One region of the Shinella sp. 1A1 genome, then DNA from elsewhere that is predicted to be linked to it. Evidence: riboswitches for the same ligand, from Rfam matches in the RefSeq annotation. Region 1 holds a riboswitch; each other region holds the start of a gene.

Region 1 (2,193 bases):
GACGATCCGGCGGTCCTGGTCGTTGGTCTCGGTCCAGACATGGGTGAGCTCGTCGAGACGGTAGTCGACGCCTTCCACCGCATCCTTGTTGACCAGCCACTTGGTCGTGACCTGGGTCAGTTCGGGACCGAGCGGCAGCACGCGGAAGGTGATGGCGTGGTCGGCCAGAACGTGGTTCCACGTCGTCGGATAGTGGAAGAGCAGCAGTGCGCCGATATGGCTTTCCAGAACGTCGCTGGAAAGCGGGCGCTGCACGGCGCGGGCGCCGGACATGGTGTAGCTCTCGGCATCCTGGATGAGCGGCATGCGCGCGGCGCGGAACTGGCCGGTCGGCGACATGCGGAACTGGCTCGGCAGGCCGGCGGCCTCGCACTTGGCCCAGTGGCCGGAGATTTCCGGATCGTCCTGCGCGCCCTGCACGCCGGTCGCGCTCGGCGCTTCCGGATAGGTGCGGCAGAGCTCGGGATGGTTGGCCGCGCAGTGGTAGCACTCGCGGTTGTTCTCCCAGACGAGCTTCCAGTTGCCCTTCTCGACGATGGTGCTTTCGAAGGCGATCTTCGTCTCGCCGAGACGATGGCGGGCGATATAGGGCTCGACGAGCGAGACGAAGGGCGCGAAGTCCGGCGCTTCCTCGGCGAGACAGATGAAGATGTAGCCGCCGACCGTCTGGCAATGGACCGGCTTGAGGCCATGCTCGCTCTTGTCGAAATTCTCGTCCATGTGGCGGGCGAAGAGCAGCGAACCGTCGAGTTCGTAGGTCCACTGGTGATAGGGACAGACGAGCTTGGCGGCGCTGCCCCTGTGCTGCGAGCAGACGCGCGAGCCGCGATGGCGGCAGGCATTGTGCAGCGCGCGCACGGTGCCCGCGCGGTCGCGGGTGATGACGACGGGATAGTCGCCGACCTGCACGGTGAAATAGTTGCCGGCCTTCGGGATCTCGCAATCGTGGCCGACGAACAGCCAGTCGCGGTACCAGATCGTCTCCAGGTCGAGCTTGTAGTAATCGGGGTCGGTGTAGAAGGCCTGCTCGAGGCTGTAGCCTTCGCGCCGGTTCTTGAGCTTGCGGAGCACGTCGCTGCGAATGTCCATGCCGGGATCCTCAGATATCCAAATTCGCCGAGGCGTACGGAAGGAGACGGCCCCCGGGTGCCAGGCCCGGAACTGCACGCTTCCCGGCCGCCCGCCGCAGCCGTCACGATCGTTCCTCCAGGCTGGTTTCCGGGCTGAGGAGCGTCCTTTCGGGACTGTCGTGGCGCCTTCCGGGTTCCTCCTCCGTCGGCCTCTCCACGCCTCCAACACCGTTGCGGGGGCAGCGCCGGAATTCAACCGGCTTCCCAATTTTCGCGCCCTCTGCCGAGGGTGACGCCTTGAGTAGACCTATCTAAGCGCAACTACGTCCGAACGGCATGCCGGAAAACGACACGGCCTCTTGATTTGACGACAGGCCACAACCATGGAGATCGATACCTGCGGCCTCTATTTCACCTGATATCTCATATGGATAGGCTTCAAATCCGGGGGCTCTTCCCGCTCTTTCGACCCGTCGGCACCGGAGCGACAACCCTTGTCATATTGCGACCATATTCCTTACGGGTTTGCGACGTCGCGGGTTGAAACAAATACTTAACGACGTTTCCATAAACTTTTGCCGGACAGGACGCGTGGATGGAGTGCCCGAGGCGTGCAGCAGACGAAATTCCGGTACTACGACGCCGTCGCCTTCAAGCGGGCCAATCCGCCCCGATCCGCCGTGCACACGGAGTTCCTGCGCACCGGCCGCATCGACCGGAGCATCGCCTGGAGCCCGAGCGAGAAGCGTTATCTCAGCTACCAGGAAGTGGCCGAGCGCACCGGCCGCAAGCTGGAGCGCGCCGGCGACATCACCCACGAGCGCATCAACGGCTTCCACCGGTCGATCCGCTTTCCCAAGCTGGTCTTCCACCGCACGCTGGCCGGGACGCCGCATCTCGGCTATTGCCACATTACCGTCGCCAACAGCCGCTTCGCGGAGTTCGAAAACGTACAATGGGCCTTCTACATGGCCAATTTCCTGGCCGAGATCGGCGACGAGGACCAGTTCTTCGCCGGCATATCGCGCAAGCCCGGCCGCATGTATTTCGCCGTCGCCATCGCCCCGACCGAGGAGGAAGGCCGCCTCACGATCGACCGCACGGTGCGCGGCAACGGCGTGAT
Region 2 (2,193 bases), on a different replicon from region 1:
AGGCCGAGGATCATCACGCAGACGGCGCCGGTCGACGCGCCGGCCGATATGCCGAGCACATAGGGCTCGGCCAGCGGGTTGCGAAGCAATGCCTGGAGGATGGCGCCGCACAGCGCGAGCGAGGCCCCCGCGCTGGCCGCCACCAGCGCCCGGCTGAGACGATAGTCCCAGATGACGCCCTCATGGATGCGATTGAGCTCGAACGCCGTTGCGAAAAGCCGGTTCGACACGGCCCTTGCGGTCGTGGAAACGGGAATCGCGATCTCGCCGATGGAGACCGCGAGGCCGATCATGAGGGCAAGGAGAAGGCTGGCGGCGATGGCGAGTGCCGCAAGCACCCACCACCGATACCGCCACGAAGCGGTAATCCTCACTGCGCGAGGCCGAAGGCCTTGATGCCGTTCGCCAGCGTCTCGATGCCGTCGATCGTGCGGATCGTCGGGTTCATCGACTGGGCGTCCATCATCACGAAGTGCTTGTTCCTGACGGCATCGAGTTCCCTGGTGACGGGATCGTTTTCGAGGAAGTCGATCTTCACCTTCGGATCGTCCGCGGCATAGCGGCGGCGGTCCATGGTCGCGAGCACGATGACGGCGGGATTTGCCTGCGCGATCGTCTCCCAGCCGACCAGCGGCCATTCCTCCTCGGTCGTCACGACATTCTTCGCGCCGATGGTCTTGAGGATATAGGCCGGCGCGCTGTTCTTGCCGGCGATGAAGGCATCGCCATTGACTTCCTTGCTGGAGAACCAGAACACGACGGGCAGGTTCTTGCCGGCCGCGCCGGCGATGGACGCCACGGCATCCGCCTCGCGCTTCTTCAACTCGGCGATCAGCGCGTCGCCCCGGTCCTTCACGTCGAAGATCTCGGAGAGTTCGGCGATTTCCCGATAGACAAGGTCCATGGTGAACAGCGTCTCGCGCACGCCGTCTCCGCCGTCCGTGTTGATCTTGGCGACGCAATCGGCCGGCGCGATATAGGTCGCGATGCCGAGATCGGCGAATTGCTCGCGCTTGCCGACGGAGCCCTGCGCGCCGACATGCCATTCGAATTCCGCGGCCACCAGATCGGGTTCCTGCCCGACCACGGCCTCGAAGCTCGGATCGTTGTCCGCCAGCCTTTTGATCCTGCTATTGGCCTCGGCATATTGCGGCAGCACCGGCCCGACCCAGACCGCCGTTCCCGCGACCTTGTCGGCAAGGCCGAGCGAGAAAAGCACCTCGGTCATGCCCTGGCCGATGGAGACGATCTTCTTCGGCGCTTTCTCGAAGGTGACCTGCCGGCCGCAATTTTCGAGCGTCAGCGGATATTGGGTGGCGGCGAAAGCCGCGCCGGCAAGGCCGGTAAGGCCGAGGGCGAAGGTGATGGTTGCGATTGTCTGGCGCATGGGAGCCTCGATCTCGGGGAGGGCGGCAATACGGCGCGGCGGTGCGCGACGGATTGCTCACGCCTCGTGGACGGGAAAAGCCCAATCGAGGCGGATGAAGGCCGTATATCGGCGAAGGCTCAGGTCAAACATGTCTGCTCCCTTCCAGGCATCCCCGCCCGGCTGATTGGATCGTGTTCGACGGCAGGTCTCCTGGCTCGCGGATATCTGTCGATCACCTGCCTTCCCGCGACATCCGCAGTGGCATGGCCCTTGGCCCGGAAAAGGCCTTGCCGGCCCTTCCCGTGATGATCGGCAATCCGCTTACAGTTGCGGGGGCAGCCACGGTCTTGGTCCCTGTTGGGTCGTCCGCACCGTGTTCCCTATTAATCCCGTCGGAGCCTTCCTCCGGGAACCGTCGGGCCCAATTAGGACGCCGGTCCGCACGGCGTCAAGTGGCGTCCTGCCCGATCTCTATCCCGGGTCTCAGGCGACCTTCGCCTCCTGCCAGACCACGTGCCCGTTCCCGACCTCCCTGCGGATGGAGAGGGGCGGGGCGTAGTCGAGCGGCTTGACGGGGCTGGGCAGCTCGCCCTCGTTCGGGATGAAAAGGCGGCGTTCGCGGTCGGCGTCGGCAATGGGCACCGCATCCATCAGCTTGCGCGTATAGTCGTGCTGCGGGTTCTCGAACACCTGGGCGCGCGTGCCCATCTCGACGAAGCGGCCGGCATACATCACGGCGACGCGATGGCTGATCTGTTCCACCACCGCCATGTCGTGGCTGATGAACAGGTAGGAGATGCCGGTCTCGTTCTGGATGTCCTGCA
Region 3 (2,193 bases), on a different replicon from region 1:
TCCAGCCTCGATGGAAGCCCTGCCGAAACAGGTCCCGCCGGTCGCGGACCTCGTCACGCTGCTGCCGCGGGGTGTGCGGGTCTACCTGACGGATATCGGCGCGCCGGAGACCGAGGCGGAAACGCTGGCCGCCGCCCGCCGGCTGCATGAGGCCGGCTGCGTGCCGGTGCCGCATCTCGCCGCCCGGCGGATCGCCTCGCGGGATGCGCTGGAACGGCGCGTCGGTCGCCTGGCCGAAGAGGCGGGCGTCATGGACGTGCTGGTGATCGGCGGCGGCATCACGCCGCCGGCCGGGCCTTTCTCGTCCTCGCTCGACGTTCTGGAAACGGGCGTTCTCGACCGCTTCGGCATCCGGGACTTCGCCATTGCCGGCCATCCCGAGGGCAGCCCGGATTTCACCGATGCGGTCGCGCTGGAAGCGTTACGTCGCAAGCTGGATTTCGCCGAGCGGACGGATGCCCGCCTGCGCATCGTCACGCAGTTCGGCTTCGACGCGCAGAAGGCCATCGCCTGGGCGGACGGGCTGGTGCGCGCCGGCATCGACGTTCCGATCCATCTCGGCGTTGCGGGACCGGCCAAGATCACGACGCTCATCAAATACGGAACCATGTGCGGCATCGGAAACTCCCTCTCCGTCCTGACCCGGCATGGTGGCGGGCTCATGGCGCTTGCCGCCGGCTATTCGCCGGAAACGGTCGTCGGCCCCGTCGAGGAGCGCTGGCGCACGGCGATGCCGGGCCCCATCACGCAGATCCACGTCTTCCCCTTCGGCGGGCTGGACAAGTCGGCCGCATGGCTGCGCAAGCGCGGCTCTTGGTGCTAGGCAAAGGCACCGGTCGTGCGTGCCGGCCACAAGTCGATGGCGGTGAATGTGGAGGCGATTGCCGGGGACCCGCTCGCTGGTGCGCAATGAAACCGTGGAAAATCCACCATAGCCGTTGACGCATTTTTTACCTCGTCTACTATATCTTGTGTTCGAGGTTCCTTCGATTCGAAAGGATGGAAGGCTAAGACGGGAATCCGGGGCGGCCATGATGGCCGCGTCAATCCGGAGCTGCCCCCGCAACTGTAAGCGGCGAGCATTCGTTCGATGAGCCACTGGGGCGTATGCCTTGGGAAGGCGGACGGATGCCGCGACCCGCAAGCCAGGAGACCTGCCTCGAGCATGAACGTCCACGGGCGGGGTGTCCGGATGGCGAGCGTTGGGTTGTGCAGGATGCCGCCCGCCGTCTCCCCCGATCCCCCGCGAAATGCCTCGGGGTGAAGTCATGTCGATCGTGTTGCCAGTCCATCCGCGCGAGTAGGCGGCGCCCCGCGTCCGGCCGTCCGTAGACGGCCGCCCTTATCACCGAGAATTCATCGAACGGCCATCGGCGGATGGCCGGGCGATATCCCATGCCTGATCGAAAACGAGGAAAGCCATGTCCATTACCGTCTACTCCAAGCCCGCCTGCGTCCAGTGCACCGCGACCACCCGCGCGCTCGACCGCCAGGGCATCGACTATCATGTCGTCGACATTTCCGAGGATGCCGATGCCTATGCGCTCGTGCAGGGTCTCGGCTACCGCCAGGTCCCGGTCGTCATCGCCGGCGAGCAGCATTGGGCCGGCTTCCGCCCGGACATGATCAGCGCGCTCGCCTGAGGAAAAGGCGGTGGGGGACCTCGTCTATTTTTCCAGCCGGTCGGAGAACACCCGGCGCTTCGTGGAAAAGCTCGGGGTCGAGGCCCTGCGCCTGCCGCTCGATGCGGCCGGGGAAGCCCCGCAGGCGGACCGGCCCTTCGTGCTGGTTTCGCCGACCTATGGCGGGGGCGGGGAGAAGGGAGCGGTGCCCAAGCCCGTCATCCGCTTCCTCAACAATCCGCGCAACCGCAGCCTGATCCGCGGCGTCATCGCGGCGGGCAACACCAATTTCGGCGCCGGATATGCCGTCGCGGGAAACATCATCTCCGCGAAATGCGCGGTGCCGTTCCTCTACCGTTTCGAGCTGCTCGGCACGGATGAGGACGTCGACAATGTCAGACAGGGACTGGAACGATTTTGGACACGATGAACGCTTCGACGCCGCGGGATGCGAGCGAAAAACCGCCTCACGCTTTTTCTCATCCCGCGGGAGATAAGCCGGCGAAGGCCCCGGAGATCACCGCGCTGGATTACCACGCGCTGAACGCCATGCTGAACCTCTACGACGAGG
Region 4 (2,193 bases), 360 kb from region 1:
GATCTCGATCAACGGGAAGGCTTCGTTCTTGCCCCCCGCATCGATGTTCATCTCGACGGAAATGATTTCGAGTTCGACGGAATACCGGTCGCCGTTAGGGTTATCCCAATGCGCCAGGGCGTTGAAACGATTGTCGATCATCCGCAAGGCATTGCGCAGGTTTTCCTGGCGGCTCTCCCCTCGGGCCAAATTGGCAAAATTGGTCGTGATCCGTGTATTTTCCGATGGAAGATAATCTTCATCGAAGGAAATACTCTTGATGGTAAATGTAAAATCGTTTTTCATCGCGATCGTATCCTGATTTCCGAGAAAAACCCTGCATCTGTTTTCCGATAATCAGGGCTTCCAATCTTCTTTTCCGGTTTTCTCAGTCAGCAGTCTTCGTACTCTCTGGAGCTAACGGCGGTGCGTGCTATGTAGCTGACGAAAGCATTGGCAAAAAATGGTTTTATCTCATTGAAGCATGAGACATGCTCATGGTTCTGCCCAACGCTCCCATGATCAAAGTTCGGAACGCCGTGGACATGAGTTGCCGCTTCAAGGAGGCAGGCTTCAGCGCGATGCGCATCTCCGGCACATTCCCGCGACAGACGCCTTGACCCCTTCGGCGTCATGCGACATTGGTTCGCTATCGTGGTTCTGCGGGCGAAGGTCCGGAGCTAAGAGGGAATCTCGGTGAGGGCATGGCCCGAATCCGAAGCTGCCCCCGCAACTGTAAGCGGCGAGCGAAAGTCCATTCATGTCACTGAGGCGTTCCTCGGGAAGACGGACGGAAGCAATGACCCGCAAGCCAGGAGACCTGCCGCGATAGATAACGTCCACGGGCGGGGTGTCCCGGAGTGCCGCTTTCGCGTCGGTACTTCCGTGCCGTCGTCTCTGCGTCATGTCCATGCCCTGCCGCAACCTGATGGCAGCGCCGATGACAGAGACCACGACGACAGGAAAGCCCGCCCGGAACGGCCCGACAACCCGTCTTGTCGACATCGTCTTTCCCGGAGATACCAACCATCACGGCACCCTTTTCGGGGGAACCGGCCTTGCCCTCATGGATCGCGTCGCCTTCATCGCGGCGACCCGCTTCGGGCGGGCGCCCTTCGTGACCGCCTCCTGCGAACGCATCGATTTCAAGCAGCCCGCACGCATCGGGCACATCGTGGAATTCACGGCGATCCCCATCAAGGCCGGGCGCCGTTCCCTGACCGTCGAGGTGGAAATGGCGGCGGAGACCATTGTCGGCCGCAAGCGGCACACCTGCACGCGCGGCATCTTCCACATGGTCGCCATCCCCGAAGGCGAGGATGCCGCGCGCTATGCCTTGCCCGAACTTCTTCCTGCGGAGGAACCGGAACCGAGCGAGGCCGTCACCATGGTCGATATCGTCTTCCCGGATCAGGCAAACAGCGTCGGCCGGATGTTCGGCGGCGAGGCAATCGCCTACATGACCAAGGCCGCTTTCGTCGCAGCGTCGCGCCATTCCGGCAAGCTGGTGGTGCTGGCATCATCCGAGCGCATCGACTTTGCAAGGGCAATCGAGATCGGTGAAATCGTCGAGGCGGAGGCACATGTCGAGCGCGTCGGCCGCAGCTCCATGTCCATCGAGACAAAACTCTGGTCCGAAAACCTTCTGACGGGCGAGCGGCACGTCACCGCCACGGGGCGCTTCAGCATGGTGGCGGTCGACAAGGACCACCGGCCGGTTCCAGTCCATGGCGAGGCCATCGCCCTCGAGCAAGGGAGGACATGACCATGCTGGACAGACAACATCTGTCGATCCTGCGCGAAGTCGACCGCATGGGCAGCCTGACGGCGGCGGCGGAACGGCTGAATGTGACCCAGTCCGCGCTCAGCCACACGATCCGAAAGCTCGAAGAGCGCTATGGCGTCGCCGTGTGGGAGAAGGACGGCCGCAATCTTCGCCTCACCGAGGCCGGTCGCTACATCGTCAGACTGGCGCAACGCGTCCTGCCCCAGATGGAGAGGGCCGAAGACGTCTTGTCCGACTACCGCCAGGGACAGCGGGGCTCGCTCAAAATCGGCATGGAATGCCATCCCTGCCACCAATGGCTGATGGGGGTCACGAAACCCTACCTGGTGGACTGGCCGGACGTCGACCTGGAGCTGACGACATCATTTGCCTTCGGCGGGGTTGCGGCGCTGGCAGGATACGAGATCGATATCCTGATCACCCCGGAC

The links. A riboswitch is a leader RNA that binds a small molecule or an ion and turns the genes downstream of it on or off. The one in region 1 is predicted to bind cobalamin.
Region 2: another riboswitch for cobalamin. It lies ahead of ACZ48C_RS23435 (ABC transporter substrate-binding protein); the one in region 1 lies ahead of ACZ48C_RS12735 (aromatic ring-hydroxylating oxygenase subunit alpha).
Region 3: another riboswitch for cobalamin. It lies ahead of nrdH (glutaredoxin-like protein NrdH); the one in region 1 lies ahead of ACZ48C_RS12735 (aromatic ring-hydroxylating oxygenase subunit alpha).
Region 4: another riboswitch for cobalamin. It lies ahead of ACZ48C_RS14445 (acyl-CoA thioesterase); the one in region 1 lies ahead of ACZ48C_RS12735 (aromatic ring-hydroxylating oxygenase subunit alpha).

The regions. Positions count from the first base shown of each region.
Region 1 covers NZ_AP039671.1:2,593,907-2,596,099, forward strand. The annotation lists gene ACZ48C_RS12735 (aromatic ring-hydroxylating oxygenase subunit alpha) at 1-1,089, opposite strand, end outside; cobalamin riboswitch at 1,193-1,385, opposite strand; gene ACZ48C_RS12740 (DUF6656 family protein) at 1,682-2,193, shown strand, end outside.
Region 2 covers NZ_AP039672.1:1,436,009-1,438,201, reverse strand. The annotation lists gene ACZ48C_RS23440 (FecCD family ABC transporter permease) at 1-374, opposite strand, end outside; gene ACZ48C_RS23435 (ABC transporter substrate-binding protein) at 371-1,387, opposite strand; cobalamin riboswitch at 1,553-1,801, opposite strand; gene ACZ48C_RS23430 (ABC transporter ATP-binding protein) at 1,853-2,193, opposite strand, start outside.
Region 3 covers NZ_AP039672.1:1,480,281-1,482,473, forward strand. The annotation lists gene ACZ48C_RS23650 (methylenetetrahydrofolate reductase) at 1-823, shown strand, start outside; cobalamin riboswitch at 962-1,176, shown strand; gene nrdH (glutaredoxin-like protein NrdH) at 1,422-1,643, shown strand; gene nrdI (class Ib ribonucleoside-diphosphate reductase assembly flavoprotein NrdI) at 1,654-2,052, shown strand; gene nrdE (class 1b ribonucleoside-diphosphate reductase subunit alpha) at 2,049-2,193, shown strand, end outside.
Region 4 covers NZ_AP039671.1:2,951,992-2,954,184, reverse strand. The annotation lists gene ACZ48C_RS14450 (DUF1852 domain-containing protein) at 1-285, opposite strand, end outside; cobalamin riboswitch at 618-821, shown strand; gene ACZ48C_RS14445 (acyl-CoA thioesterase) at 920-1,744, shown strand; gene ACZ48C_RS14440 (LysR family transcriptional regulator) at 1,747-2,193, shown strand, end outside.